Regions from separate parts of the Streptacidiphilus sp. EB129 genome, predicted to be linked through region 3. Evidence: riboswitches for the same ligand, from Rfam matches in the RefSeq annotation. Region 3 holds a riboswitch; each other region holds the start of a gene.
What was found. Region 3 has a riboswitch for S-adenosylmethionine ahead of ABH925_RS24310 (aminotransferase class V-fold PLP-dependent enzyme). Riboswitches for the same ligand answer to the same signal wherever they lie in the genome.
Positions count from the first base shown of each region.

Region 1: it holds a riboswitch for S-adenosylmethionine, as region 3 does, so the genes downstream of both, ABH925_RS27645 (putative leader peptide) here and ABH925_RS24310 (aminotransferase class V-fold PLP-dependent enzyme) in region 3, are expected to answer to the same signal.
Region 2: it holds a riboswitch for S-adenosylmethionine, as region 3 does, so the genes downstream of both, thrC (threonine synthase) here and ABH925_RS24310 (aminotransferase class V-fold PLP-dependent enzyme) in region 3, are expected to answer to the same signal.

Region 1 is NZ_JBGCCS010000028.1:13,105-22,886, reverse strand. It holds gene ABH925_RS27685 (SPFH domain-containing protein) at 1-1,044, shown strand, start outside; gene ABH925_RS27680 (CBS domain-containing protein) at 1,098-1,529, shown strand; gene ABH925_RS27675 (hypothetical protein) at 1,560-1,871, shown strand; gene ABH925_RS27670 (hypothetical protein) at 1,964-2,242, opposite strand; gene ABH925_RS27665 (LLM class flavin-dependent oxidoreductase) at 2,367-3,497, opposite strand; partial or broken gene ABH925_RS27660 (LLM class flavin-dependent oxidoreductase) at 3,571-3,771, opposite strand; gene ABH925_RS27655 (NtaA/DmoA family FMN-dependent monooxygenase) at 3,849-5,225, opposite strand; gene ABH925_RS27650 (LLM class flavin-dependent oxidoreductase) at 5,247-6,470, opposite strand; gene ABH925_RS27645 (putative leader peptide) at 6,641-6,763, opposite strand; SAM riboswitch class IV at 6,803-6,915, opposite strand; SAM riboswitch class IV at 7,089-7,197, shown strand; gene ABH925_RS27640 (amino acid ABC transporter permease) at 7,520-8,548, shown strand; gene ABH925_RS27635 (amino acid ABC transporter ATP-binding protein) at 8,545-9,363, shown strand; gene ABH925_RS27630 (ABC transporter substrate-binding protein) at 9,420-9,782, shown strand, end outside.
Region 2 is NZ_JBGCCS010000023.1:785-10,566, reverse strand. It holds gene ABH925_RS25225 (hypothetical protein) at 1-576, shown strand, start outside; gene ABH925_RS25220 (DUF4031 domain-containing protein) at 689-943, opposite strand; gene ABH925_RS25215 (hypothetical protein) at 940-1,299, opposite strand; gene groL (chaperonin GroEL) at 1,484-3,106, opposite strand; gene ABH925_RS25205 (cold-shock protein) at 3,432-3,632, opposite strand; gene ABH925_RS25200 (MoaD/ThiS family protein) at 4,178-4,456, opposite strand; gene thrC (threonine synthase) at 4,513-5,808, opposite strand; SAM riboswitch class I at 5,802-5,933, opposite strand; gene ABH925_RS25190 (glucosyl-3-phosphoglycerate synthase) at 6,107-7,219, shown strand; gene ABH925_RS25185 (trehalose-6-phosphate synthase) at 7,249-8,682, shown strand; gene otsB (trehalose-phosphatase) at 8,692-9,549, opposite strand; gene ABH925_RS25175 (DUF3263 domain-containing protein) at 9,655-9,782, opposite strand, start outside.
Region 3 is NZ_JBGCCS010000021.1:73,723-83,504, reverse strand. It holds gene ABH925_RS24320 (rhomboid family intramembrane serine protease) at 1-310, shown strand, start outside; gene ABH925_RS24315 (Lrp/AsnC family transcriptional regulator) at 307-588, shown strand; gene ABH925_RS24310 (aminotransferase class V-fold PLP-dependent enzyme) at 626-1,993, opposite strand; SAM riboswitch class IV at 2,071-2,190, opposite strand; gene trpD (anthranilate phosphoribosyltransferase) at 2,339-3,424, opposite strand; gene ABH925_RS24300 (hypothetical protein) at 3,503-3,916, opposite strand; gene ABH925_RS24295 (heme-copper oxidase subunit III) at 4,250-4,870, shown strand; gene ABH925_RS24290 (c-type cytochrome) at 4,976-5,782, shown strand; gene ABH925_RS24285 (Rieske 2Fe-2S domain-containing protein) at 5,779-6,837, shown strand; gene ABH925_RS24280 (cytochrome bc complex cytochrome b subunit) at 6,837-8,516, shown strand; gene ABH925_RS24275 (chitinase) at 8,635-9,780, shown strand; gene ABH925_RS24270 (MFS transporter) at 9,768-9,782, opposite strand, start outside.

The DNA of each region.
Region 1 (9,782 bases), on a different contig from region 3:
GTCACCGTCTTCAAGGTCGGCGACGACTCGGTGTCCATCGCCAACGCCGCCCGGCGCTTCCTGGCCGAGCAGGACCGGATGGAGGAACTGGTCGGACGGATCTTCGCGGGCCATCTGCGGTCCATCATCGGCGGCCTGACGGTGGAGCAGATCATCCGGGAGCGGGACCGGGTCGCCCAGGAGGTGAAGGAGGGCAGCCACAGCGAGATGGAGAAGCTGGGCATCGTGGTCGACGCCCTGCAGATCCAGGAGATCGGGGACACAACCGGCTACATCACCAATCTCGCCGCCCCGCACGCCGCCGCCGTGGCAAGCCAGGCCCGAATCGCCCAGGCCCTGTCCGACCAGCAGGCCGCCGAACGCGAGCAGCAGGCCAGCGCGCTCAAGGCGCAGTACGACCGCGACACGGCCATCAAGCGGGCCGGCTTCGAGGCCGAGACCCAGCAGGCCAACGCCAGGGCGGCGCAGGCAGGTCCGCTCGCCGAGGCCCGGGCGTCCCAGGAGGTCATCGAGGAGCAGACAGCTCTCGCTCAACGCCAGGCCGACCTGGCCGCGCAGCGGCTGGAAGCCGAGGTGCGCCGTCCCGCCGACGCCGAGGCCTACCGTCAGCGCACCCTGGCCGAAGCCGCCCGCGACCAGGCGAAGTTCGTCGCGGAGGGTGACGCCTACCGGCGCACCACACTGGCGACCGCCGAGGCCCAGTCGGTGCGGGTCCAAGCAGACGGCACCGCTTACGCGGAGCGGGCCATCGCGGAGGCACAGGCTGCGGCGAACAGCGTCCGAGCCCGGTCGCTGGAGGGCGGAAACCAGGAACTCATCGCCGCCAACCGGATCGTGGAGAACCTTCCCGCCCTGGTCGACGCCGCCGCCCGAAGCCTGGCCGGTTCGAATCTGACCATCCTGAACGGAACCGAGGGCGTCAACCAGGTCGCCGCCGGCATCGTCGGCCAGGGACTGGCCATCCTCGACGCGCTCAGGAAGTCACCCACGGCGGCCTTCACCACCAACGGATCACGTCCTCTGCCGAGCCCGGTGGACAACTAGCGCCGCACCATCTCCAGGGCGGGGAACAGTCACTGACCCGAAGGGAAAGTTCCATGACCTCGCTTCGAACTCCCACCCACGATCCCAGCGCCGCCGAAGTCATGACCCCGGCGGACCTGCAGGTCAGTGATCACACTGCCGTCGACAAGGCAATGGCGATCCTGCACAGCGCCCACGTCGAGCATCTGCTGATCCGGGGCGACGACGGCCGATGCGTCGGCCTGGTCACCGGCGCCCAGCTCGACAGGTACCGGTCCCAGCCCTGGTACGGCCAGCATTCCCGGCTGCGCGACGTCGACCACGACAGCGGCCCGTTCGCCCGGCCCGACATGTCCGCACACTCCGCCGCCGCCGCGATGCGGGCGCGCGCCCTGAACGCCTGGCCGGTCGTCGACGACGACGGCTTCGCACTCGGCATCATCACCGAGGAGCGGCTGCGCCTGTTCACGGCACAACCCTCCGCTCGGCCCGCCACCGACTGCTGACGCGAATGTCGACTCCGAGTCTCCGAGGCCGTGATCGCGATGGATGAACAGGCTGACGGGCGCCGCCCGACGCCGTCGAATGCTGCGAGCACCCACGCCATGACGCAGTCGCCGGAGATGTTCAGGCAGGAGTCGGACGACCGGCGCCGGCACGAGGGCGAGGCCAGCGCGGCGCAACAGGCGCTCATCGACGCATTGAAGACCGCCGGGTTCAAGGCCGCGCCGTCGATGCACAGCCTGCTCGGTGCGTCCGTGGGCATCGACTGCACCGTGCAGACCGCCCGCGAACTCGCGGCATGGATCCGGGCAAGGGCATCCGCCGAGAAGCGGCAGGCGGAATGACGGTACGGCAGGCTCTGCGCAGGGTCCCTGTGCACCATCGCGGTCAGGGCCGGCCCGGCCCACCGTGCTGGTCGCCGACCTGCCCGCATCCGCTACCGGGCGGATGCGCCCCCGAACCTGCTCATCGCGCTGCCGACCGCGGCGTACACGACAGCCGGCAGGCCGAAGACCAGGACCGCGTGCAGCTTGGTGTTCATGACGGAGCCGAAGATGCCGCGAGTCCAGCCGGCGAGCCAGTCAGCGGCCTGCTGGATCAAGTGGACGATCGAGTTCCCGGTGTCGGCGTCGAAGAGGAAGAGCAGGATCCAGACAACCAGCAGGAGCGCCGCAAGATAGGCGGCCAATCCGATGACGCGTACGAGAGCACCCATGCTTCGCGCCTGCCCCCAACGGTCAGCGGAAAACATGAGTGTCAGCGTTCAGCCCTGGCTCCGGCACCGCTGACGCGTGGGACGTCGGCCGGCGCGGCGAGGGCCGTGACCGCGTGGGCCGTGGTCAGCGTCCCTCCCATTCCTCGGCCAGCAGCGCGTAGGACCGGACCCGGTCCTTGTGCTGGTGGGTGATGGTGGTGATGATCAGTTCGTCCGCGCCGGTGGCCTCCCGGAGCGTCTCCAGCTGGTCGGCGACCTGCGGTGGTGAGCCGACGAACTGGGTCTCGGTGCGGTCCGCCACCAGCGCCTGGTCCTGCTCGGTCCAGACGTGTGCGCGGGCCTCGTCGGGGGTGGGGAACGGGATGGCACCGTCACCGCTGCGGATGCTGCGCACCCACGGGCCGTAGCCGGTTGCCAGCTCCCGGGCGGTGGCCTCGTCCTCGGCGACCACGACGTCGGCGGAGACGCCGACGTAGGGGCGGTCCAGTTCGGCGGAGGGCTGGAAGGCCGCGCGGTAGCTCTCGGCGGCCTCCAGCACGGTGGCCGGGCTGACGTGGTAGTTCGCGGCGAAACGCAGGCCGCGTGCGCCGGCGATCTCGGCACTGATCCCGGCGCTGCTGCCCAGGATCCAGACCTGGAGGTCGGCGCCCTCGCCCGGCACGACATGTGCCTCGACCCCGTCCACCGTGGTGTAGGTGCCGGCGAGCAGGGCGAGGATGTCGGCTGTCTGCTCGTCGTAGGGCTGGGATTCGGCGCCCGGCAGTTGGAGCAGCTTCCGGTGCAGGGCGAAACGCGGGTGACGCAGCAGCTCCTCGTAGGAGAACCGGGCCGGGATCCGCAGGCCCCCCGGGGTACGGCCGTCGACGACGGTCGTCGCACCGATCAGGGCGGGCTGACGGGCGGTCGGCGCGGACCGGCCGCCGGAGCGGCCCAGGCCCAGGTCGAACCGGCCGGGGTGCAGCGCGTCGAGCAGACCGAACTCCTCGACCGTGGACAGGGCGGTGCGGTGTCCGAGCTGGACCGCGCCGGCCCCGAGCCGGATGGTCGAGGTCGCGGCCGCGGTGAGGGCGAGCACGACCGCGGGGGAGGTGCCAGCCACGCCGGGGTTGAGGTGGTGCTCGGCGAACCAGTAGCGCGCGTAGCCGAGGTTCTCGGCCTGCTGGGCCAGGTCGATGCTGTTGCGCAGGGCCTGGGTCGCGTCGGAGCCGGAGGAGATCGGGACGAGGTCGAGGACGGTGAGCGGGGTGTTGGCCATCAGGGTGTCCTTCGTCGGGGCGGCGGTGCGTCAGTGCGCCGCGGACGGGGCCGGGGCGGGTGCTTCGCTGACCGGGGTGGACCGGGGTGACCGGGCCCCACGGCCACGGCGGGTCGGGGATCTCCCGGCGCAGCGTGGGGGCGATGTCGGACTGGAACAGCTCCAGGCTGTTCCGGTGCTGGGCGTCGGTGAGGCCGCCGGCGTCGGCGTGCAGGTGCAGCACGCTGTGGCCGAACTGCTCGTGGCAGCGGTGCACCTTCTCGATCACCTCCCGGAAACGGTCCTGGGTCGACTTCTGCACGCCCGTCACCGGATCCGGGGCGTGCACGATCAGGGTGATGGCCAGGAACTTCACGACGCCACCGCCGTGTCGCCGCGTGCCGCGCGGGGTTCGCCGAGCCCGAGGTGGTCGCGGAGCGTCTCGCCCTCGTACTCGGTGCGGAACACCCCGCGCTCCTGGAGCAGCGGGACGACGCTGTCGGCGAACTCGTCCAGGCCGCCCGGGGTCAGATGCGGCGCGAGGATGAACCCGTCGCTCGCGTCGGTCTGCACGAACTCGTTGAGCGCGTCGGCGACCTGGGCCGGCGTGCCGATGAACGACTGACGCCCGGTCACCTCGATGATCAGCTCGCGGATCGAGAGGTTCTTGGCTTCGGCCAGCGCGCGCCACTGCGCGGCGATCGCCAGTGGGTCGCGGTGCATCCGTACGGAGGCCCGGCCCCGGGCGACGGTGTTCTCGCCGACGAGCGGGTCCAGGTCCGGGAGCGGCCCGTCGGGGTCGTAGCGGCTGAGGTCGCGGTTCCACAGCTGTTCCAGGAGCTTGATCGCGGTCTGGCCGCTGACCTGCTGGTGGCGGATCAGGTCCGCCTTCTCCTGGGCCTCGGCGGCGGTGTCGGCCAGGACGAAGGTGACCCCGGGCAGGATCTTCAGCTCGTCCTGGGAGCGGCCGTAGCGGGACAGCCGTCGCTTGACGTCGGCGTAGAAGGCCCGGCCCGCCTCCAGGGTGCCGTGCCGGGTGAAGATGGCGTCGGCGGCCGAGGCGGCGAACTCGCGGCCCTCCTCGGAGTCGCCCGCCTGGAAGATCACCGGGCGGCCCTGCGGGCTGCGCGGCACGTTGAACTGTCCGGCGATGTCGAACTGGCTGACGTGGTGGTCGAACCGGCCGGGCGTCGGCGTACTGAGGAAAACCCCGGACTCCTTGTCCGCCACGATCTCGTCGCCCCGCCAGGAGTCGAACAGCTCCCAGGTCGCCGTCAGGAACTGCCTGGCGCGCTCGTAGCGGTCCTCCTGTGCCAGGAACCCGCCGCGTCGGAAGTTCTCGCCGGTGAACTCGTCCCAGGAGGTGACCACGTTCCAGGCCGCACGTCCGGCCGACAGGTGGTCCAGGGAGGCGAACTGCCGGGCTACTTCGTAGGGTTCGTTGAACGTGGAGTTGATGGTGCCGGCCAGGCCGAGCCTGTCGGTGACGGCGGCGAGCGCGGCCAGGACGGTGAAGGTGTCGGGCCGGCCCACGACATCCAGGTCGTAGATCTCCCCGTTCTGCTCGCGCAGCCGGAGCCCCTCGGCGAGGAACAGGAAGTCGAACTTGGCGCGTTCCGCCGTCCGGGCGAGGTGGACGAAGGAGCTGAAATCGATCTGGCTGCCGGCGGCCGGGTCGCTCCAGACGGTGGTGTTGTTGACGCCGGGGAAGTGCGCGGCGAGGTGGATCTGCTTGACGGGTTTGCTCACGGCTGGTGCGGTCCTTCCGGCTCAGGCGAGGGCGCCGGCGGCGCTGGTGGCGTAGCGGTTGGCGGGACGCGGCAGGCCGAGCAGTCCGCGCAGGGTGGTCGCCTCATAGGCGGTGCGGAAGACGCTGCGGCGCTGGAGTTCGGGCACCAGGCGGCGGGTGATCTGCTCCAGGTCGTGGGGGATGGTGCCGGGCCGCAGCCGGAAGCCGGCGAGCCCGGCCTGCTGCCACTCCTGGAGCAGGTCGGCGAGTTCCGCGGGCGTCCCGGTGAAGACGTGGGCGTCGCTGGTGTACGGGCCGCCGGCGCGCTGGTCCAGGCGGGCCCTGCGGTCGGCGGCGGCGCCGGGGTCGCCGTCGAGGAAGACCACCAGGTCGCCGAAGATGTGCACGGTCTCCTCGGTGCGGCCTGCTGCCGCCTGTGCGTCGCGGATCTCGGCGACGATCGAGCGGGCTTCCCCGGTGTCGCGCGGGGTGACGAAGCCGAGGTCGGCCGAGCGGCCGACCAGGCGGTAGGGCTCGCCCCGGTGTGCCAGCGCGGCGACGACGGGCCGGCCCTGCGGCGGTCGCGGCGTGATGGACGGCCCACGCACGCTGAACCTGCTGCCCTCGAAGTCGATGTAGTGCAGCTTGCCGCGGTCGATGAACCGGCCGGTGGCGATGTCGCGGATCTCGGCGTCGTCCTCCCAGCTGTCCCACAGCCGGCGCAGGACCTCGACGTAGTCCTCGGCCTCGGCGAGGAGATCCCGAAGCAGTTCCCGTCCTGCCGGTGAGTCGAGCTCCCCGAGCCGCAGTTGCGGCAGCGGGCGCCGCCCGAAGTGTGCGGTCTCGTCAGCGCGTCCGGACACCTTCACGCGGATCCCGGCGCGGCCGTTGCTCACGAAGTCGAGGGTGGCGATCGCCTTGGAGAGGTGGAACGGCTCGGTGTGCGTGACGACCGCGGTCGGGATCAGCCCGATGTTCCGGGTCAGCGGCGCGATGCGGGCGGCGATCAGCACCGCGTCCAGTCGGCCCCGCACCTGGTCGGTCCGCTCGTCTGGTTCGGTGGGATGGGCGGACTGCAGGCTCAGCGAGTCCTCGACGGTGACCAGGTCCAACAGGCCGCGCTCGGCCTCGGCGACCAGGTCGGCCCAGTACCGGGCGGTGAACAGGGCCTCGGGCCGGGCGTCGTGCTCGCGCCAGGCCGCTGGATGCCAGCCGGATCCGTCGAGGGCGACGGACAGGTGCAGGGCTGAGTGAGGTTCAGGCATGGGGGACCGCTTCCTGTGCGGAGTGCTTCACTGCTGAAAGGGCGCGGGACGCGGCGCCTCGAACGCGGCAGCCGACGCCGAAGGCGGGCTGGGCAGGACGAGCGGGTGCGGCTGCGCGGGTCAGACGGCTGCGAGCGGCGTGGAGGCGCGCCGCGCGAGGGCGTGCGTCGTTACGCCGGACACAGCGCGGTGGTGACGCGCTGCAGATCGATGTGGCGCCGCGACGACCTGGTGGCGACCCGGCACTGGGCCTTGACAGTGACGACCGCGGACCGCTGAGGGGCTCCCCGCACTGTCGTCACCTCCTGTCCCGATCGGCTCGCATCGGTTCGAACTCGCGCTTGCGGCACCGTTTTCGGCTCCGCCGGGTCGTCACCTGGAGCACCCCACCGCGTGGGAGGGTTGCCGGTCAGCAAGCCAGGGCTTGTCGCTGACACTCATGACCTGGCTGCACCGTAACCCGGCACCGGTGTCGACCACAATCCTGTACGGTCGAACGCCGGTCATGCCGAAGGCGTTCCCAGCCTGAAGGCCTGCGGCGCGCCTGCCACCTGGTCTCAACTCCTGGTCGGGTGTTGACACTCCTTGCGGAGCGCACCTACGTTCGTGGATCAGAACGGTCATGAGCGTCAGCGACGAAGCCCTGGCTTGCTGACCGGCAACCCTCCGACGCGGTGGGGTGCTCCAGGTGACGACCGGACCGAATGACGATCGGTAAGCGCGAGGCCCGGTGGGCGGAATGGCGATGGTGACGGCGATGTACGCAGGTCCGGGGATGGCCGCATGGCGGCGCCACGGTCGTGCGGCCGCGTACCTGAGCCGCCACATCGACCTTCTCCGTGTCAGCAGCGCCCTGTGTAGGGCCTCCGGCAGCGCCCGCTGTCGCTGTCAGGGCTGACAGCTTCCTGCAGTACGCACGCCTCCTGCGGCGTGCCACCTCCCCCTTCCACCCGCGACGCGGCGTGCTCCGACACGCCCCGGGTGTGTTCACCGCACTGTGCGACAACCCCCTTGGCGCGAACGCAGTGCACCTTCGCCGGAGTCCATGTATGAATGAGTCTCTCGTTCCTGCCGTGCCGTCAGGTACCACGGATCCGCCCAGGGCGGAGCCGTCCCCGCAGCCCCTCACCGCTGTGCCGGTTGACCCCGGGCGGGCCGACCGTCCGCTGTCGGCACAGCGGGTGATCCCGCTCCGACGCCCGGGGCGCTGGATCACCAGCGCACTCGCCCTGGTCCTGGTCGCCCAGATCACGCACGGACTGGCCACCAATCCCTTCTACCAGTGGGACCGCTTCCAGTACTGGTTCGTGCGCCCGGTGATCACCCACGGCCTGGTCGTCACCCTGGAAGTGACGGCCTACAGCGCCGTGCTCGGGCTGGTGGGCGGCGTGCTGCTGGCGCTCGCCCGGCTCTCCCGCAGCCCCGTGCTACGCGTGACCAGTTGGATCTACATCTGGCTGTTCCGGTCGGTGCCACTGATCGTGGTCCTGCTCTTCCTCTACAACTTCAGCGCGCTGTACCGCACGGTGAGTGTCGGTGTGCCGTTCGGGCCCGCGTTCCTGCACGTCGACGAGTCGAAGCTGGCCACCGACATCGTGGTCGCGGTCGTGGGACTGAGTCTCAACGAGGCCGCCTACGCCGCCGAGGTGGTCCGGGCCGGCATCCTCTCCGTCGACCAGGGCCAGCACGAGGCGTCCGCCGCCCTCGGACTGCCCAGGCACTACCAGTTCGCCCGGATCGTCTTCCCGCAGGCGCTGCGGGCCATCGTTCCCTCCTACGTCAACCAGCTGATCGGCCTGGTGAAGAGCACCTCACTGGTCTTCTACGTCTCACTGCTGGACCTGTTCGGATCCGTCCAGAGCATGGGCAGCACCTATCCCGGCGACATCGTGCCGCTGCTGCTGGTCGCCACCGTCTGGTACGTGATCCTCACCAGCGTGATCTCCGTCGTCCAGTTCTACGTGGAGCGCCACTACTCACGCGGCGCGCTGCGGACCCTTCCACCGACCCCGCTGCAGCGGTTGCGCAGCGGCCTGTCCGCCCTGCGGGCGCGTGTCCAGAGGGAGACGGCGCTATGAGCACTGTGAAGACGGCCCTGTCGGAGCCGGCGACTCCCACGCGGACAGACGTCCGGCCGGCCGCGGTCGAGGTCCGCGACGTGCACAAGTGGTACGGAGCCCACCGGGTCCTCGACGGGATCGACCTGACGGTGCCCGCGGGTGAAGTCACGGTCGTCGTCGGTCCGTCCGGCTCCGGCAAGTCCACGCTGCTCCGCGTGATCAACCACCTGGAGAAGCCCGAGATCGGCCAGGTCAGTCTCAACGGCGAACTGATCGGTGTCCGCCGACACCGTGGGCGGCTGAAGGAACTGAGCGAACGCCAGATCCTGGTTCAGCGCAGCCGGATCGGTTTCGTCTTCCAGAACTTCAACCTCTTCCCGCACCTGACCGTGCTGGACAACGTGGCCGCCGCTCCCGTGGCCACCGGCCTGCTGCGCAAGCCGGAGGCGCAGCAGGTGGCGCGCACCCTGCTCGGCCGGGTGGGGCTGGCCGAGAAGACCGGCGCCTATCCGCGACAGTTGTCCGGCGGACAGCAGCAGCGGGTGGCGATCGCCCGCGCCCTGGCACTGGGCCCGGGTGTCATCCTCTTCGACGAGCCGACCTCCGCGCTCGACCCGGAACTCGTCGGGGAGGTGCTGGCCGTCATCAAGGACCTCGCGACCAGCGGCACCACCCTCGTCGTCGTCACCCACGAGATCGGCTTCGCCCGCGAGGTCGCGGACCAGGTCGTCTTCATGGACGGCGGCCGGATCCTCGAACAGGGCCCGCCCGACCAGGTGCTGGACCACCCGCAACACCCGCGCACCAGAGAGTTCCTGAGCAAGGTGCTCTGACCCGCAGGGCCCGACACCCGGGCACCGTCGAACCGTCGAACGAGCAAGGAAAAGCCATGCCCAGCATCCGCAACAGAGTCCTCCTCAGCCTGTCCGCAGGCACCGCCGCCGCCACGCTGACCGTGGGCCTCGCCGCCTGCGGAGGCGCCACCTCTACCAGCACCGCCGCCACTTCCGCCGACAACGCCGCATCCGGTGCCGTCACCGTGGCCGCGCTGTCCAACGGTGCCGGCACGCAGACCGACATCAAGGTCTCCGAGGTCGCCGCGCTGCACGCCGAGCTGCCCGCGTCGGTCGCGAAGAGCGGACAACTGGTCATCGGGGTGGGGGCGCTGCCTGCCGGCTTCCCGCCGCTGGCCTACGTGGGCAGCGACCAGCAGACCCTCACCGGATCCGAGCCCGACTTCGGCCGTCTGGTC
Region 2 (9,782 bases), on a different contig from region 3:
TACCACACGCTGAGCCATCTGGCCGCGGTGCTGGCGGAGGTCGACCGGCTCGCGGACCAGGCCGACCACCCCGACGCGGTGCGGCTGGCCGCCTGGTTCCACGACGCGGTGTACGCGCCGGACCGCTCCGAGAACGAGGAGCGCAGCGCGCGGCTCGCCGAGCGGGTGCTGCCGGAGGCGGGGGTCCCGGCGGCGGTGGTCGCGGAGACCGCCCGGCTGGTCCGGCTGACGACCGCCCACGAGCCCGCCGACGGCGACCGGAACGGCGCGGTCCTGTCCGACGCCGACCTCGCCGTCCTCGGCGGCCCGGAGCCCGCCTACGCGGCCTACGCGGCCGCCGTACGCGAGGAGTACGCCTTCGTCCCCGACCCGGACTTTCGCGCCGGCCGCGCGGAGATCCTGCGGCAGCTCCTCGCCCAGCCCCGGCTCTACCGCACCCCCGCCGCCCGTGCCGCCTACGCGGACCGCGCCCGCGAGAACCTCACCACCGAACTCGCTCGGCTGACGGCGGACGACGGTGCGGCGCAAAGCGACACGACGGTCAGCGACACGACGGACGGCGGCCCGGCGGCGTAGCGACCCCGCACGCCGTGCGGGCCCGCAGGGCGGGATCCGGGTTCGGCAGGTGCCGGGTTCGGCGGGGCCGGCCGCGAGGGCCCGGACCGGGAGGCGCTGAGCCGCGGCGCGGTCAGCCCTTGCGGCGGCGGAGGCCGGCGGTGGTGAGCCGGGAGACCAGCTCGCGGCTGCGGACCGGCCGGGCGCCGAGGGCGAGGGCCGCCGCGTAGTGGTGCTCGGGGATGTCGTAGTGATCGCGTTCGAATCCGCGGGACGGGACCCCCAGCTCCCGCGCGAAGGCGTGCAGTTCCTCGTAGGAGACGTCGCTGACCAGGTGGGACCAGAGCCGGCCGTGACCGGGCCAGGTCGGCGGGTCGATCAGGATCACGGGCCCAGCTCCCCGACCGGGGCGACCACGACCCCCTCCTTCGGGCAGACCCAGTGCGGGTCCGGGCCGAGCTCCGGCTCGACGCTGAGAGCCTGCGGGTCACCCTCCACGGCGCAGGACCCGCACAGCGGCCAGCGTCCGTACGCCTCCAGCAGGGCGTCCTGCACGTCCTGGGCGACCAGCCCCAGCACGTAGTCCCTGCCGTCCGGCCACTGCTCGACCCACCAGCGGCGCTGGGCGACGGCGTCCTCCAGCAGCGAGACGACCGTGGCATCGGCGACGTCACGCGCGGTCAGGTCGCGCAGTACCCCGGCGCGGGCGGTGTGCAGTGCGGCTTCGAGTGTGTCGGCGTCCATCCGCCCAGTGTCTCAAACCGCGCCACTCCCTCCCGGTCGGTGGCGCCGCCCCGGCCCGGCAACGCCGCGAGGCGGCCCGCCCCGAAGGGAGGACCGCCTCGCAGTGTGAAGCACTACAGCAGTACGGCAGTGCTGCTGCGCAGCAGATGCCGCGGTGAAGCCTGGAGCGTCTGATCCGGAGGGATCAGAAGTCCATGTCGCCACCCGGCATGCCGCCGCCCGCGGGGGCACCGGCCTTCTCGGGCTTGTCGGCGATGACGGCCTCGGTGGTGAGGAAGAGCGCGGCGATGGAGGCCGCGTTCTGCAGCGCGGAGCGGGTGACCTTGGCCGGGTCGATGATGCCGGCCGCGATCAGGTCCACGTACTCGTTGGTGGCGGCGTTGAGGCCCCAGCCGGGCGCCAGGTTGCGCACCTTCTCCACGACGACGCCACCCTCAAGGCCGGCGTTGACGGAGATCTGCTTGAGCGGGGCCTCCAGGGCCACGCGGACGATGTTGGCACCGGTGGCCTCGTCGCCCTCCAGCTCCAGCTTGTCGAAGGCCACCGAGGCCTGCAGCAGCGCGACGCCACCACCGGCGACGATGCCCTCCTCGACGGCCGCCTTGGCATTGCGCACGGCGTCCTCGATGCGGTGCTTGCGCTCCTTGAGCTCGACCTCGGTCGCGGCACCGGCCTTGATGACGGCCACGCCGCCCGCGAGCTTCGCCAGGCGCTCCTGGAGCTTCTCGCGGTCGTAGTCCGAGTCGCTGTTTTCGATCTCGGCGCGGATCTGGTTGACCCGGCCGGCGACCTGGTCGCTCTCGCCGCCACCGTCGACGATGGTGGTCTCGTCCTTGGTGACGACGACCTTGCGGGCGCGGCCGAGCAGCTCCAGACCGGCGTTCTCCAGCTTGAGGCCGACCTCCTCGGAGATGACCGTGCCGCCGGTGAGGATGGCGATGTCGCCGAGCATGGCCTTGCGGCGGTCGCCGAAGCCCGGGGCCTTGACGGCGACGGACTTGAAGGTGCCGCGGATCTTGTTGACGACCAGGGTCGACAGGGCCTCGCCCTCGACGTCCTCGGCGATGATCAGCAGCGGCTTGCCGGACTGCATGACCTTCTCCAGGATCGGGAGCAGGTCCTTGACCCCGCCGATCTTGGAGTTGGCGATCAGGATGTACGGGTCCTCGAACGAGGTCTCCATACGCTCCAGGTCGGTGGCGAAGTACGCCGAGATGAAGCCCTTGTCGAAGCGCATGCCCTCGGTGAGCTCGAGCTCCAGACCGAAGGTCTGCGACTCCTCGACGGTGATGACGCCTTCCTTGCCGACCTTGTCCATCGCCTCGGCGATGAGCGCGCCGATCTGCTCGTCGGCGGCGGAGATGGAGGCGGTGGAGGCGATCTGCTCCTTGGTCTCCACGTCCTTGGCCTGCGCCAGCAGCTCGGCGGAGACGGCCTCGACGGCCTTCTCGATGCCGCGCTTCAGGGCCATCGGGTTGGCGCCGGCCGCGACGTTGCGCAGGCCCTCGCGGACCAGGGCCTGGGCCAGCACGGTGGCGGTGGTGGTGCCGTCGCCCGCGACGTCGTCCGTCTTCTTGGCGACCTCCTTGACGAGCTCGGCACCGATCTTCTCGTACGGGTCCTCGAGCTCGATCTCCTTGGCGATGGAGACACCGTCGTTGGTGATCGTGGGGGCGCCCCACTTCTTCTCAAGGACGACGTTGCGGCCCTTGGGGCCGAGCGTGACCTTGACAGCGTCGGCGAGCTGGTTCATCCCGCGCTCAAGGCCGCGACGAGCTTCCTCGTCGAAGGCAATGATCTTGGCCATGGAAGTGGTCCTCCCGGACAGGGTGGCTGCGTGTGGACCGCGCTGGCGCCCGCGACGGACGGACCCGGCCTGCGACGGTCACTTCCCGGCGCGCCCGGGGCCTCACCTACCCGGCCCGTTGTCACTCTCTACCTCAGAGTGCTAACGCCAATGATTAGCACTCACCCCTGCCGAGTGCAAGCAGATCTCCCCGGAGCCGGGCCCCGGAACGCCCGCAGGTCCGTACCCCGAGGGGTACGGACCTGCGGGAAGACCTGCGTGGATGCTTCGTTTGGAACGAGGCTCAGCCGGTCCTGTCGTCAGTCAGCGGTTGCTCGACCGAGGGTCACACCACACGGACCATGTCCGCCTGCGGACCCTTCTGACCCTGCGAGATCTCGAACTCGACCCGCTGGCCCTCTTCGAGCGACCGGTACCCGTCCATCTGGATCGCGCTGTAGTGGACGAACACGTCCGCACCACCGTCGACCGCGATGAAGCCGTACCCCTTCTCCGCGTTGAACCACTTGACGGTGCCCTGAGCCATTCCAAACTCCCCTATTACTGGCCCTTTCACGGACCGCACTCCGCGGACCGGGCCGAGGCGGCCACGCATGGCGCGGTGCTTCAGCCGACGCTGAATGTATCCACTCAGATGCCCTCCGCAACAGGGCATAAGGGAGGGAATTCTTACGGAGCCACAAGGGGCATTAGCGGGCGAATACCCGCATAGCACGGCAATTCGGTCCGGACATAGCGGACCTGACCGACAAATCGATCCAGGAATTCCTGTGCAGCCAGAGCGCCTCCGCGCCGCATGCCGTCTCAGTCACCGGGACGCCCGGCCGCTGCCGGGCAGGGTGGACGGCCAGGTGGTACACGTGGCGTGAGCGAAGGGATTGGCCGGAAGTGCCGTACGTGACGTACCCGCAAGGGCGGACCACCGGTAACCGGAAGCAACTGTACCCCTCCGCGGGTGGAGATCCGTGCACAGGGCACGTGCCGCCGGTGTACGCATGGAAAACAACGGAACCGGGATACCCGCGAATAGCGGGCGGCCCGGTTCCGAGTTGTTCTGGGAATTACTCTGCGTCAGCAGCCGCCGGCCACGGCCGGGATCACCGAGACGCTCGCGCCGTCCGGAACGGCCGTCTCCAGACCCTCCGCGAAACGCACGTCGTCGTCGTTCACGTACACGTTGACGAAGCGGCGCAGCTTGCCGGCGTCGTCCAGGATCCGGCCGCTGATACCGGTGTGGTTCGCCTCCAGATCGGCGATCACGGCCGCGAGGGTGGCGCCCTCGGCCGCGACCTCGGCGGCCCCGCCGGTGTAGGTGCGGAGGATGGTGGGGATTCTGACGGAAACGCTCATGCTGGTACTCCTCTGCTTCGCCCGCTCAGGCGAGTCGGTTCCCTCGCTTCGCCTGCTCAGGCGAGGCCGGCCTCTCGGAACGAGACCAGGGTGGGGCGGATGGTGGCGGAAAGGCCGGTGGTCGGCTCCACCGCGTCCAGGGTCTTCAGGCCGTCGCCGGTGTTGAGGACGACGGTCTCGGCGGCCGGGTCGAGCAGACCGTTCTTGATCAGCTTCTGCAGCACGCCCACGGTCACCCCGCCCGCCGTCTCGGCGAAGATGCCCTCGGTGCGCGCCAGCAGCTTGATCGCGTCCACCACCTGCTCGTCGGTGACGTCCTCCACCGCGCCCCCGGTGCGGCGGCAGATGTCCAGCACGTAGGGGCCGTCCGCCGGGTTGCCGATGGCCAGCGACTTGGCGATGGTGTTCGGCTTCTGCGGGCGGATCACGTCGTGGCCGGCCTTGAAGGCCACCGAGACCGGGGAGCAGCCCTCGGCCTGGGCGCCGAAGATCTTGTAGGGCCTGTCCTCGACCAGCCCGAGGGCGATCAGCTCCTTGAGACCCTTGTCGATCTTCGTCAGCTGGGAGCCCGAGGCGATCGGGATGACCAGCTGGTCCGGCAGCCGCCAGCCGAGCTGCTCGCAGATCTCGTACGCCAGCGTCTTGGAGCCCTCGCCGTAGTACGGGCGGAGGTTGACGTTGACGAAGCCCCAGCCCTCGCCGGCCGGGTCGCCGATCAGCTCCGAGCAGAAGCGGTTCACGTCGTCGTAGTTGCCCTCGATGCCGACCAGCTCGCCGCCGTACACGGCGGCCATCACGATCTTGCCCTGCTCCAGGTCGTGCGGGATGAAGACGCAGGAGCGCAGCCCGGTTCGGGCGGCGGCGGCACCGACCGCGCCGGCCAGGTTGCCGGTCGACGAGCAGGACAGGGTGGTGAAGCCGAAGGTGCGGGCGGCCTCGACGGCGATGGCGACCACGCGGTCCTTGAAGGAGTGCGTCGGGTTGCCGGAGTCGTCCTTGACGTAGAGGGCGCCGGTGACGCCCAGCTCGCGGGCCAGGTTGTCGGCCTTGACCAGCTTGGTCCAGCCCGGGTTGAGGTTGGGCCGGGAGGCCACGTCGGGCGAGACCGGCAGCAGCGGCGCGTAGCGCCAGATGTTGGTGGGGCCCGCCTCGATCCGGGCGCGCAGCGCCTCGGGGTCTCCGGTGGGCAGGTCGTAGGCCACCTCAAGGGGGCCGAAACACTCGCTACAGGCGAAGTCGGGGGCCAGTTCGCTCCGCGCGCCGCACTCGCGGCAGGACAGGGCGACGGCGGGGCCGAACGAGTCGGATGTCAGTGGTGCAGCTACCATGATGGCGAGGCCCTCTCTCCTCATCTTCCCCGCGGCGCGTCTCGCCGCAGGACGGAATTGGCACCTTCCCGACCAGCGCCGCAGTGGCGGATGGCAGGGGGGTTGCCGGGACTTCAACGGGCCGTTCCCTCAGTCCCTCTGGATGAGCTCTATGGCGGTCGGTCGCTGCCGCGCCGCGTTTGTGATGATGGCCGTACACCCGCCGAGCGGCGGTGGTAGGTCGTCCCCAAGACTGTAACCGAAGCCCCGCCCACGATCACGGGTCGTCCGCGAGGCGAGACACGCGCCATGACGGACGGTGCCACAAAGAATGAGGAGCCCTGTGCTTGACGAGGTCGCGGACTGGCTGCGCCGCCGCTCCTGGGCGGCCGCCGACCGCTCGCTCCCGGAACTGCTGGCAGCCAAACGGGCTACCGGCAGCACGGTCAGCGTGGTGCTCCCGGCGCTGGACGAGGAGGCGACCGTCGGCGAGATCGTCACGGCGATCCGCCGCGACCTGATGGAGGCCGTGCCGCTGGTCGACGAGCTGGTGGTGGTCGACTCCGGCTCCAGCGACCGCACCGGGCAGGCCGCGGCCGCGGCCGGGGCGCGGGTGGTGCACCGCGACGACATACTGCCCCGGCTCCCCGCGGTGGCCGGGAAGGGCGAGGTGCTCTGGCGGTCGCTGCTGGTCACCGGCGGCGACATCGTCTGCTTCGTCGACGCCGACCTGCGGGCGTTCGACTCGGCGTTCGTCTCCGGCATCGTCGGGCCGCTGCTGACCGACCCCGGGGTGGCCTTCGTCAAGGCCATGTACGACCGGCCGCTGGAGACCGCGACCGCGCACGACCCGGCCGGCGGCGGACGGGTCACCGAACTGGTCGCCCGACCGCTGCTGAACCTCTACTGGCCGCTGCTGGCCGGCTTCGTCCAGCCGCTCGGCGGCGAGTACGCCGCGCGCCGCTCGCTGCTGGAACGGCTGCCCTTCCCCACCGGGTACGGGGTGGAGCTCGGACTGCTGGTGGACGCCCTGGAGCTGGCCGGCCTGGACGCACTCGCCCAGGTGGACGTCGGCGTGCGGCACCACCGGCACCAGGACGCCCGGGCACTGGGCCGGATGGCGGCCGCCATCCAGCTCACGGCGATGGAGCGGTTGTCCCGCGGCCACCGGCTGAAGCTCGCCGACGACCTGGCCGAGGAACTGGCCACGCCCCGGATCACCCAGTTCACCCGCACCGCGGACGGCTTCACCCCGACCACCGCCGACATCGCGGTGAGCGAGCGCCCGCCCCTCGTCACGCTGCTCGACCTCACCACGCCCGGCTTCACCACGCCCGACCCCGACGCGCCCGACCTCAACGCGCCCGATGCCGCTCCGCGCGAAGCCACCGCACCAGACGCCAACGCTCCCGAAGCCACTGCTTCCGACGCCACTGCGCCGAATCATCACGTTTGACCATGTCCACCCGAGGCAAGGTAGGGACCATGCCCAACGCCAGCGAAGCCAGGATTCTGCTCGCCTCCAACCGCGGACCGGTGTCCTACACCGTCGAGGACGACGGCACGCTGACCCCGCGCAGAGGCGGCGGCGGGCTGGTGTCCGGCCTCTCCGCCATCGGCGAGGAGGTGGACTCGGTCTGGGTCTGCGCCGCGCTCTCCGAAGGGGACCGCGCCGCGACCCGGCAGGGCCGCACCGACCCGTCCGTGCGCATGCTGGACATCGACCCGGGCACCTTCGCCCGCGCCTACAACGGCATCGCCAACTCCACGCTCTGGTTCGTCCACCACCTCATCTACAACACCCCGACCAGCCCCGTCTTCGGCGCCGCCTTCCGTCGCGAGTGGGCCTCCTACGAGGCCTACAACACCGCCTTTGCCGAGGCGCTGGCGGCGGCCGCGGCACCCGGGGCGACCGTGCTGGTCCAGGACTACCACCTGTCACTGACACCCCGGCTGCTCCGCGCGCTGCGCCCGGACCTGCGCATCGGCCACTTCTCGCACACCCCCTGGGCGCCGCCGGACTACTACCGGCTGCTGCCCGACGACATCGCCCGCGACGTGCTCACCGGCATCCTCGGCGCGGACCGCGCCGGATTCCTCACCCAGCGCTGGGCCGCCGCCTTCGCCGACTGCTGCGAGGCCGTGCTGGGCGCGGAGGTCGACCGGGACGCCCTCACGGTCACCCACCAGGGCCGGCGCACCCGGCTCGGGGTGCACGCGCTCGGCGCCGACGGCGACTTCCTCCGCGAGCGCGCGCACCGTCCGGACGTGGACGCCCGCCTCAGCGCCCTGCGCGAGGCCGTCGGCGGCCGGGCCACGGTGGTCCGGGTCGACCGCACCGAGCTGTCCAAGAACATCGTTCGCGGCCTGCACGCCTACCGGCATCTGCTGCGCACCCGCCCCGAATGGCTGGACCGGGTGGTGCACATCGCCTTCGCCTACCCCTCCCGGCACGACCTGCCCGAGTACCGCGAGTACACCGCCTCGGTGCTGCGCACCGCCCAGGAGATCAACGACGAGTTCGGCACCCCGACCTGGCAGCCCGTCATGCTCCACGTCGACGACGACTTCCCGCGCTCGCTGGCCGCCTACCGGCTCGCGGACGTGGCCCTGGTCAACCCGATCCGGGACGGGATGAACCTGGTCGCCAAGGAGATCCCGGTGGTCTCCGACGAGGGCTGCGCGCTGGTGCTGTCCCGCGAGGCCGGCGCCCACGCGGAGCTGGGCGAGGACGCCGTGACGGTGAACCCGTACGACGTCATCGCCACCGCGGAGGCCCTGCACCGGGCGCTGACCATGCCGCGCGGGGAGCGCACCGACCGCTGCAAGCGGCTGGCGGCGGCCGGCACCGCACTGCCGCCGTCGGCCTGGTTCCTGGAGCAGTACACCGCCCTGACGGAGGGCCAGCCGCCGGAGTAGGACGGACCGTCAGTCAACGGAGGAGAGCTCCCCGGCCAGCCGTCCGAGCAGCTCGACCACGCCCTCGGGGCCGGGCACGATCAGGTCGGCGCGCTCGGCGAGGGCGCGGACCGGCGGCTCGCCGGTGCTGGGCGCGCTGCACACCAGCAGGCCGGGCAGGCCCCGGCTCGCCCGCAGCGCGTCGACGGCGTCGTAGGCGGTGAGGTCGCCGAGGTCGTCGCCCGCGAAGAGGACGCTTCCGGCCGCCCGTTCGCGCAGGAAGGCGGTGAGCACCACGCCCTTGTCCATCCCGGGCGGACGCAGCTCCAGCACCATCCGTCCGGGCTCCACGGCGAGGCCGTGCCGGTCGGCGGCGGCCCGCAGCGGGGCGTCCAGCAGGGCGAGCGCCTCGTCCGGTGCGGCGGTACGGCGGGTGTGCACGGCCAGGGCGTGGCCCTTGTCCTCGATCCAGGCGCCCTCGGGAGTTCCGGCGGCGGCGAGCAGGCCGGGCAGCTCCGGGCGCAGCGCGGTGACGCCGGGGTGCTCGGCCGGTGCGCTCAGCTCTCCGGTCGCCGCGTCCCAGCGCTCCAGGCCGTAGTGCCCCAGCACCGTGAGGTGCTCCAGACCCGCCACCCCGGCGAACCCGCCAAGCCGCACCGCCGTCGCCGCCGGACGGCCGGTCACCACGACGACCGCGCCCACCAGCGGCGCCAGCCGCGACAGCGCGGGGACCACGCCGGGGTGCGCGTACGCCTGCTCCGGGTCGGCCACGATCGGCGACAGCGTCCCGTCGAAGTCAAAGGCGAGCACGGCCCGCGCCGGCTCCCCCCGCAACGCCTCCAGCCCGATCCGCCCGTCATCACTCAGCTTCTCGAAGAGGTTGCCCATACCTCCGACCCTAGCCATCTACCTCAAGGGGCGCGGGGAACTGCGCGACCAGCCACCCACAAACGCGCCACCCCGGCAGCACCGCACCCCCTCCCCGCTGGGGCCTTACCGCCGCGCCCTCCGCTGATCCCGAAGCCGCCGCAGCCGGTTCACCAGGACGGGGTCATGGACCAGCGCAGCCTCGCGGTCGAGCAGCCCGTTCAGCAGCTGGTAGTAGCGGACCGGCGCCAGAC
Region 3 (9,782 bases):
CGCGTCCGGGGCCATCGCCGGGCTGCTCGGCGCGTATCTGCGGCTGTACCCGAAGGCCAGGGTGACCAGCCTGATCCCGCTGCTGCTGTTCCTGCCGCTGCGGTTCCCGGCCTGGCTGGCGCTGGGGATGTGGTTCGCGATCCAGTGGATGTCGGTGGACGCGGTCTCGGCGGCGGTGCCGGGGGTGGCCTACGTGGCCCATCTCATCGGGTTCGTCGGCGGCTTCCTCTTCGCCTGGCTGCTCTACTGCCGACGGCGCGGATACGCTGACCGCAGTATCCCCGCCGCGCTCCCAGGAGACCCCCCGTGATCACCGCGATCGTGCTCATCAAGACCAGTGTCGACCAGATCCCCGAGATCGCCGAGACGATCGCGGCCATCGACGGCGTCACCGAGGTCTACTCCGTGACCGGCACCTACGACCTGGTCGCCCTGGTCCGGGTGCGTGCCCACGACGACCTGGCCGACGTGATCCCCGGCCAGGTCAACAAGGTTCCCGGAGTCCAGCAGACGGAGACCCACGTGGCCTTCCGCAGCTACTCCAAGCACGACCTCGACGCCGCCTTCGCCCTCGGCCTCGACGAGTAGCCCCACGAGGAGGCCGCGCCGCAGCAGGCCGGAGCGGTCAGCGCCGGGTGTCCGGGACGCAGCGGCCGCCCTCGGTTCGGTACGCCCACCGCGCGCCGTCGCTGACCAGCTCCCGGACCGCCGCGACAAAGCGGTCCACGTGCTCGTCCGGCGTGCCGGCGCCGAAGCTGACCCGGATCGCGTTCAGGCTCTGCTCCCCCGGCAGCGACGCCTCCGGCGCCCCGCACTCGGACGGCGCGGCCTCCTCCCCGCCCAGCAGCGTGCGCACCAGCGGGTGCGCGCAGAACAGTCCGTCGCGCACGCCGATGCCGTACTCGGCCGACAGCGCCGCGGAGAAGTGCGAGCTGTTCCAGCCCTGCACCACGAAGGAGATCACGCCCACCCGGGGGTGCTCCTCGCCGAACAGCGTCAGCACCCGCACCTCGGGGACCTCGGCGAGCCCGGCCCGGAGCCGGGCGATCAGCTGCTGCTCGCGCGCCACCAGCCGGTCGAAGCCCGCCTCGGTCAGCGCGCGACAGGCCGAGGCGACGGCGTAGGCGCCGATCACGTTCGGCGATCCGGCCTCGTGCCGGGACGGGCCCCGGTGCCACTCCACGGCGACCGAACCGTCCGCCTCCCTGGCGACGGTACGGCTGGCGCCGCCGCCGGCCAGGTAGGGCTCGGCCGCGTCCAGCCAGTCGGCGCGCCCGGCCAGCACGCCCGCACCGAACGGGGCGTAGAGCTTGTGCCCGGAGAAGGCGACCCAGTCGACGTCGAGTTCGCGCACCGAGACCGGGTGGTGCGGGGCCAGCTGCGCGGCGTCCAGGACGATCCGCGCGCCGTGCCGGTGGGCCACCTCGGCCAGCTCGCGGACCGGCCAGATCTCCCCGGTGACGTTGGACGCTCCGGTCACGCACACCAGCTTGGTCCGCGCCGCACTCCCCGCCAGCGCCTCGTCCAGCGCGGCCACGGCCTGCCCGGGCGAGCGCGGGGCGCGCAGGTAGCCGACGGTCAGGCCCGGCTTGCGCCAGGGCAGCAGCGAGGCGTGGTGCTCGGTCTCGAAGGCGAAGACCTCGGTGCCGGCCGGCAGCGCGCCGGCCAGCAGGTTCAGCGAGTCGGTGGTGGCCCGGGTGAAGACCAGCTGGTCGTCCTCGCGCAGGTCGAGGAAGTCGGCGACGGTCGCCCGGCTCTGCTCGAACAGGTCGGTGGACAGCTGCGACAGGTAGCCGGCGCCGCGGTGCACGCTGCCGTAGTACGGCGCGTAGGCGGCGACGTCGTCCCAGACCCGCTGCAGCGCCGGGGCGCTGGCGGCGTAGTCCAGCGCGGCGTAGCCGACCTTCTCGCCGCCGACCAGGGGAACCTCGACGTCACGGCCGAGCACGGCGAGCGGCTCACAGACAGACAGAGCGTTCGGGTAGGCAGACACAACCCCTCCAGGACATCCAGTGGATCCCTGGGAGTGCACCGGTGGCGCTGCCACTGCGGTGCTGCTCTCTACGGGGGGATCCGCGCTTGCCGTGCGACGGGTTCGCCGCAGGGCCTGGTCGTCACCCGGAAGCACCCCGCCACGGAAGGAGGGTTGCCGGACAGCAAGCCGGGGCCTGAACGCTGTCACTCGTGACCTGGTGAGAACTATGCCAGAGGTCCAGCCCGTGGGCGAGCACAGGTCCGCCATGCGAGACGCCGGAGCACGGGACAGCAGAGCACAGGACGCCGGAGCACGGGACGTCGCGGTACCGCGACGTCCCGTGGACCTGACGGCGTGATCCGCCTACCGGTGTGTGGCCTCGGCCCAGCGGGCCAGCGTCGCCTCGGCCGCGCCGGAGTCGATGGACTCCGCGGTGCGCTTCATCGCCGCAGCGATCTGCTCCACCAGCGGCTCGTCCGTCTGGTCCAGGGCGACCAGCGCCGACGCCGAGTTGAGCAGCACCGCGTCCCGGACCGGGCCGGTCTCGCCGGCGAACACCCGTCGGGCCACCGCCGCGTTGTAGCTGGAGTCCGCCCCGCGCAGGGCCTCGATGCCGACGCAGGTGATGCCGACCTCGCGCGGGTCGAAGCTGCTCTGGCGCACCTGGCCGTCCCGGACCTGCCAGACCGTGGAGGTGCCGGTGATGGTGAGCTCGTCCAGCCCGTCGTCGCCCCGGAAGACCAGGGCGGACGCGCCGCGCCGGGCCAGCACGCCGGCGATCAGCCCGGCCATCCGGCGGTCGAAGCAGCCCACCGCGTTGGCGCCGACCCGGGCCGGGTTGGTCAGCGGGCCGAGCAGGTTGAAGAAGGTCGGGATGCCCAGATCGCTCCGCGCCGGGCCGGCGTGCCGCATCGCCGGGTGGAACACCGGGGCCGGGCAGTAGGAGATGCCCGCCTCGACGGCCACCTCGGCGACCCGCTGCGGGGTCAGCTTCAGGTTGACGCCGAGCTTCTCCAGCACGTCGGTGGCCCCGCTCGCGGAGGAGGCGGCCCGGTTGCCGTGCTTGACCACCAGCGCCCCGGCGCCGGCCGCGACCACGGCCGACATGGTGGAGATGTTGACGGTCTTGGCCCGGTCGCCGCCGGTGCCGACGATGTCCACGGCCCGTTCCGGCACCTCGATCACCGTGGCGTGCGCGTACATCGACTGGACCAGGCCGGTGATCTCCTCGACCGTCTCGCCCTTGGCCCGCATCGCCACCATGAAGGCGGCCACCTGGGCGGTGCTCGCCTCCCCGGTCATGATCCGGTCCATCGCCCAGGCGGTGTCCGCCGCCGTCAGGTCGGTACCCGAGATCAGCGCCGTGAGGACGTCCGGCCAGGACCGCGCCTGCACGGGGTCGCCGCCACCGTTCGCAGGGTTCACGTCTTTGATCGACGCTGCAGCCATGGCCGTAGCCTCTCCGTGGAGTATTCACTGAAGGAGAGGCCAGCCTAGCGACCGGGGGCGCCGCCCATGGGCAAGATCTCAGCCCACGAGATGCTGCTTTCCGGTGCGCAGCAGCGCCGTGGCGGTCTCGGCCAGCGCGGCGGGGTCGACCGGGGCGGCGATGGCGGCGTCGGCGCGGCTCCAGGCGGCGAGCCAGGAGTCCTGCGGGCGGCCGATCAGCACCAGCACCGGGGGGCAGCCGTAGATCTCGTCCTTGAGCTGGCGGCACAGGCCCATCCCGCCGACCGGGGTCGCCTCGCCGTCGAGGACCAGCAGGTCCAGCCGCTTGGCGCCCTTGGCATGAGCGTCGAGGGCCTTGATCACGGCCGGGGCGGTCGCGCACTCCAGGTACTGGAGCTCGGCCAGGTCCTCGGCGGGCCGGCGCCCGAGCGCCAGCCGGACCTGCTCGCGCGTGTTCCGGTCGTCGCTGTAGACAAGTACGTTGAGTGCCATCGTCCGCTATCCCCCTGGGGTGTGATCGGGACCACTTTCGGCGTCTGCGCGGATGCTACTCCGGCCGGAGATCCCAGGACAGCACGCAGTACGGGCCGTCTCGGGGTCCCGGGGCGGCGTGCGACGCCCCCCGGCAGCCGTCCGGCGGTTCCAGATTCACCATTTCGGGCGACCCCACGGCCCGTCGCGCACCGTCCCCCGGGGCACCGGACCCCGCCGTTCGGACTACCTGCCTGGTCGTCAGGCCACCGGCGGGCGGCCGGAGGGTACGTCACAAGCCGGACACACCGAGGAACACCCCCCGGAGTGAAGACGGAATAAGCGACCGACATAATGTCGGTCGTGGCGACAGCAACTGCAGTAGAAACCGGGCACGCACACGGATCGGTCAGCCGGCCGAACCTCACCAGCGTCGGAACCATCGTCTGGCTGGCTTCCGAGCTGATGTTCTTCGCGGCCCTCTTCGCGATGTACTTCACACTCCGTTCGGTTACCGGAACGGCGTACTGGCACGCGCACAACGATGCGCTCAACGTCCCTTTCTCGTCCGTGAACACCACGATCCTGGTGCTCTCTTCCTTCACCTGCCAGATGGGTGTCTTCGCCGCAGAGCGCGGCGACGTGAAGAAGCTCCGGACCTGGTTCATGATCACCTTTGTCATGGGTGCGATGTTCATCGGCGGTCAGATCTACGAGTACACCTCGCTGGTCAAGGACGCAGGCCTCTCCCTCTCCTCGTCCCCGTACGGGTCGGTCTTCTACCTGACCACCGGCTTCCACGGGATGCATGTGACGGGTGGTCTGATCGCCTTCCTCCTGGTCCTCGGCCGTACGTACGCCGCCAAGCGGTTCACGCACGAGCAGGCCACCGCGGCGATCGTGGTGTCGTACTACTGGCACTTCGTCGACGTGGTCTGGATCGGCCTCTTCGCGACCATCTATCTGATCAAGTAGGCAGGGTCGGACCGTCCTCTCGGCGCACCGCCGGGCGGTCCCGCAGGCCGACCTGACGGTCAACCAGACTCCCGACGCTCCAGATCCTCACACCGGGGTTAATCCGTGAAAAAGCTCTCCGCACGACGGCGCCACCCGCTGGCAGCGCTCGTCGTCCTACTCTTTGCGCTGGCGATCACCGGAGGGCTGTACGCGGCGTTCGCGCCGACGGGCAGTGCACAGGCCGATGCCGGCCAGTCGTCCCTCGCGATCGAGCAGGGCAAGAAGCTGTACGCCGTCGGCTGCTCCAGCTGCCACGGTCTGTCCGGTGAAGGCACCAAGGACGGCCCGTCCCTGGTCGGCGTCGGCAGTGCCGCCGTGGACTTCCAGGTCGGTACCGGCCGGATGCCGGCGCAGCAGCCCGGCGCCCAGGTCCCGTCCAAGAAGGTCATCTACACCCAGGACCAGATCGACCAGCTCGCGGCGTACGTGGCGACCCTCGGTGCCGGCCCGGCCATCCCGACGGCCGACCAGTACGCGGCCGGGGACGTGGCCCGAGGCGGAGAGCTGTTCCGTACCAACTGCGCGCAGTGCCACAACTTCGCGGGTTCCGGTGGCGCCCTGTCCGAGGGCAAGTTCGCGCCCTCGCTGGACGGCGCCAGCGCCAAGCACATCTACGAGGCCATGCTCACCGGCCCGCAGAACATGCCGTCCTTCCCGGACTCCATCATGTCCCAGCAGAACAAGCAGGACATCATCGCCTACGTCACGCACACGAATGACGGAGCGAAGAACCCGAACTACGGCGGTCTCACCCTGGGTGCTCTCGGTCCGGTGACCGAGGGTCTCTTCGGCTGGATCTTCGCGCTGGGCGCCCTGATCGGTATCGCGATCTGGATCGCCGCCCGCACCCCCAAGGCCAAGAAGTCATGACGAGCCAGGACAACATGTCTGAAGAACACCTGCCGGAGGCCCACGGGGCCCACGGCGGAGCGGTCGCCCACGCGGGCGACGCCTTCGCCGATCCGGGGCTGCCGCCCCACGAGCACCGTCGTACCGACATCGACGAGCGGGCTGCCGCCCGGGCCGAGCGCCAGGTGGCGCTCTGGTTCGTGCTGTCGATGCTGGCGACGGTCGGCTTCATCGCGTCCTACGTGATCTTCAAGACGACCGACGTCGTCTACATCTTCCCGATCGGCCACGTCAGCAAGCTCAACTTCGCGTTGGGGCTGACCCTGGGCATCTCGCTGTTCGCCATCGGCGCCGGCGCGGTCCACTGGGCCCGCACGCTGATGTCGGACGAGGAGCACATCGCCGAGCGGCACCCGATCGAGTCCACCCCGGAGGTGCGCGAGCAGGTCTTCGCCGACTTCCGCACCGGGGCCAAGGAGAGCGGCTTCGGCCGCCGCAAGCTGATCCGCAACACGATGATCGGCGCCATGGCCATGGTCCCGCTCTCCGCGGTCGTGCTCTTCCGCGACCTCGGCCCGCTGCCGGAGCAGAAGCTCGACCACACCGACTGGGCCGCGGGCAAGCGCCTGGTCAACATGAACACCAACGAGCCGCTGAAGCCGGCCGACATCACGGTGGGCTCGCTGACCTTCGTCAAGCCGGAAGGCCTGGAGGAGAGCGACCCCGACTTCCAGGAAGTCATCGCCAAGGCGGCCGTGATGGTGGTCCGGATGCAGCCGGACGACATCAAGGACAAGAGTTCCGCAGCCTGGGGGTACGAGGGCGTCCTCGCCTTCTCCAAGATCTGCACCCACGTCGGCTGCCCGATCAGCCTCTACGAGCAGCAGACGCACCACGTCCTCTGCCCGTGCCACCAGTCGACCTTCGACCTGTCCGACGGCGGCCGGGTCATCTTCGGCCCGGCCGGGCACCCCCTGCCGCAGCTGCAGATCGCGGTCGACAGCAATGGCTACTTCGAGGCTGTCTCCGACTTCAGCAAGCCCGTCGGCCCCGGCTTCTGGGAGCGCAGCGAATAATGACCACCCACGCGGCAACACCGCACGCAGCAGACGACGCGCACGACGAGCAGGTCGGCCACAGCGAGGCCGGGGTCGACCAGGCCCACCTCGGTGAGAAGGCCGCCGACTGGGTCGACGGACGCCTCGGCATCTACGGGCTGGCCAAGGCCAACCTGCGGAAGATCTTCCCGGACCACTGGTCCTTCATGCTCGGCGAGATCTGCCTCTACAGCTTCATCATCATCATCCTGACCGGCGTCTACCTGACGCTGTTCTTCCAGCCCAGCATGGGTGAGGTCGTCTACCACGGCACCTACCTCCCGCTGAACGGCATCCGCATGTCGGAGGCCTACAAGTCGACGCTGGACATCAGCTTCGACGTCCGCGGCGGCCTGCTGATCCGTCAGATCCACCACTGGGCGGCCATCGTCTTCGTGGCGGCCATGCTGGTCCACATGATGCGCGTCTTCTTCACCGGCGCCTTCCGCAAGCCCCGTGAGATCAACTGGCTGTTCGGCTTCCTGCTGCTGTTCCTGGGCATGTTCGACGGCTTCATGGGCTACTCGCTCCCGGACGACCTGCTCTCCGGTACCGGTATCCGGTTCATGGAGGGCGCGATCCTCTCCATGCCGATCGTCGGCACCTACATCGCGATGTTCCTGTACGGGGGCGAGTTCCCGGGCAACGACATCATTCCGCGCTTCTTCACGATCCACGTGCTGCTGATCCCGGGCATCATGCTGGGCCTGCTGGTGGCCCACCTGATCCTGGTCTTCTACCACAAGCACACCCAGTTCGCGGGCCCCGGCCGCACCGAGAAGAACGTCGTCGGCATGCCGCTGATGCCGGTCTACATGGCCAAGGCGGGAGGCTTCTTCTTCCTGGTCTTCGGTGTCATCGCGATGGTCTCGGCGATCGCCTCGGTCAACCCGATCTGGGACTACGGCCCCTACCGCCCCGACCAGGTGTCCACCGACGCCCAGCCGGACTGGTACATGGGCTTCTCCGAGGGCCTGATCCGGATCATGCCGGGCTGGGAGATCCGCGCCTGGGGCCACACCCTGGAACTCGGCGTCTTCATCCCGCTGATGATCTTCGGTCTGGTGATGATCGTCATCGCGGTCTACCCCTTCATCGAGGGCTGGGTCACCGGTGACAAGCGCGAGCACCACATCCTGGACCGCCCGCGCAACGCCCCGATCCGCACCGCCTTCGGCGTGGCCTGGATCGCGGAGTACATCATCCTGCTGGTGGCGGGTGGCAACGACCTGTTCGCCACGCACTTCCACCTCTCGATCAACACCATCACCTGGGTCTGCCGGATCCTCTTCTTCGTCGGCCCGGTGATCGCCTTCACGGTCACCAAGCGCTGGTGCATCGGTCTGCAGCGCGCAGACCGGGACAAGGTGCTGCACGGCCGCGAGACCGGCACCATCAAGCGCCTGCCGCACGGTGAGTTCATCGAGGTGCACGAGCAGCTCTCGCCCGAGGCGCTGCACACCATCACCGCGCACGAGCAGTACCAGCCGGTCGAGCTGCCCGCCGCGGTGGACGAGAACGGCGTCAAGCGCAAGGTGGGAGTCGCCACGAAGCTGCGCGCCAAGCTCTCCCAGGGCTACTTCGGGGACGCCGCGCAGATTCCGAAGCCCACCCCCGAGGAGCACGCCGAGATCACCAGCGGCCACGGCCACCACTGATCTCCCCCGCTTCTCCCGCAGCATCCGAGGGGCCCCTCCCACAGTCGTGGGAGGGGCCCCTCGGCCTTGGGACGGCCCTGGTTTGACCGCGGTCGCGTACGGCTGGTTGGGTCTGCGGGTGAGTACTTCCGGGCAGGGCCGTTCCCGTCGTCGCGCCAAGTCCCGCCGACGTGCCGGGCCCGCCCTCGCGGTGGCGGCGGTCGCGGTGCTCGCGGCCGGCGGCGTGGCGATAGCCACCGCGGGCGGCGGACACCCGAGCGCCGGCCCGAGCGCCGGGACGTCGGGGACCGGGACGTCCGCTGCCGGGGCGTCCTCCGGCGCCGTGCCGTCGACCGCCGGCCCCGGACCGACGCAGCCGGCCGCGGGGGCGGTGCCGCTGGGGCTCAACGCCCCCTACGAGTACCTGGGCTGGGGAGCGCCGCAGTCACCGGTGGACGTGATGGCGGCCACCGGGGCCACCCAGCTGACGCTGGGCTTCGTCACCAGCGACGGCGGCTGCAACCCGGTCTGGGACGGCACCCGTCCCCTGGACCCGGGCGGCAGCGACGCGACCGCCATCGCCGCGATCCGGGCGCACGGCGGCGACGTGATGGTCTCCTTCGGCGGCGCCAGCGGCGACAAACTCGGCGTCACATGCGCTTCGGCGGACGCCCTGGCGGCGGCGTACCGGAAGGTGGTCGACACCTACCGGCTCGGGGCCGTGGACTTCGACCTGGAGAACGACGAGGTCGCCGACGGCACGGTACGCCAGCGCGTGGTGGACGCCATCGGCAGGCTGCACAGCGCCGAGCCGGGGCTGCGGATGTTCGCGACCTTCGGGGTGGGCACCGAAGGACCCGACGCCAACGAACAGGATCTGATCAGGCGGGGCGCCGCCGCGAAGCTCGCCCTCACCGGCTGGGTCGGCATGCCCTTCGACTTCGGCGGCCATCAGGGCGGTATGGCCCAGGTGTCCACCGCCGCCATCGACGGCCTGGCCCGCACCCTGGCCGCCGACTACGGCTGGCCCCTGGACCAGGCCTACCGGCACGCCGGGCTGTCCTCGATGAACGGGGTCACCGACGAGGCCGACGAAACCGTCAGCCCCGCCGACTTCACCGCGATGCTCGGCTACGCCCGGACCCACCACCTGGCCCGGTTCACCTTCTGGGCCGTCAACCGCGACCGCCCGTGCGGCGCGGGCCTCAGCAAGGGCGACTCCTGCGGCGGGATCGCACAGCAGCCCTACGCCTTCACCCGGACCGCCGTCGGCTACCGCGACTGACC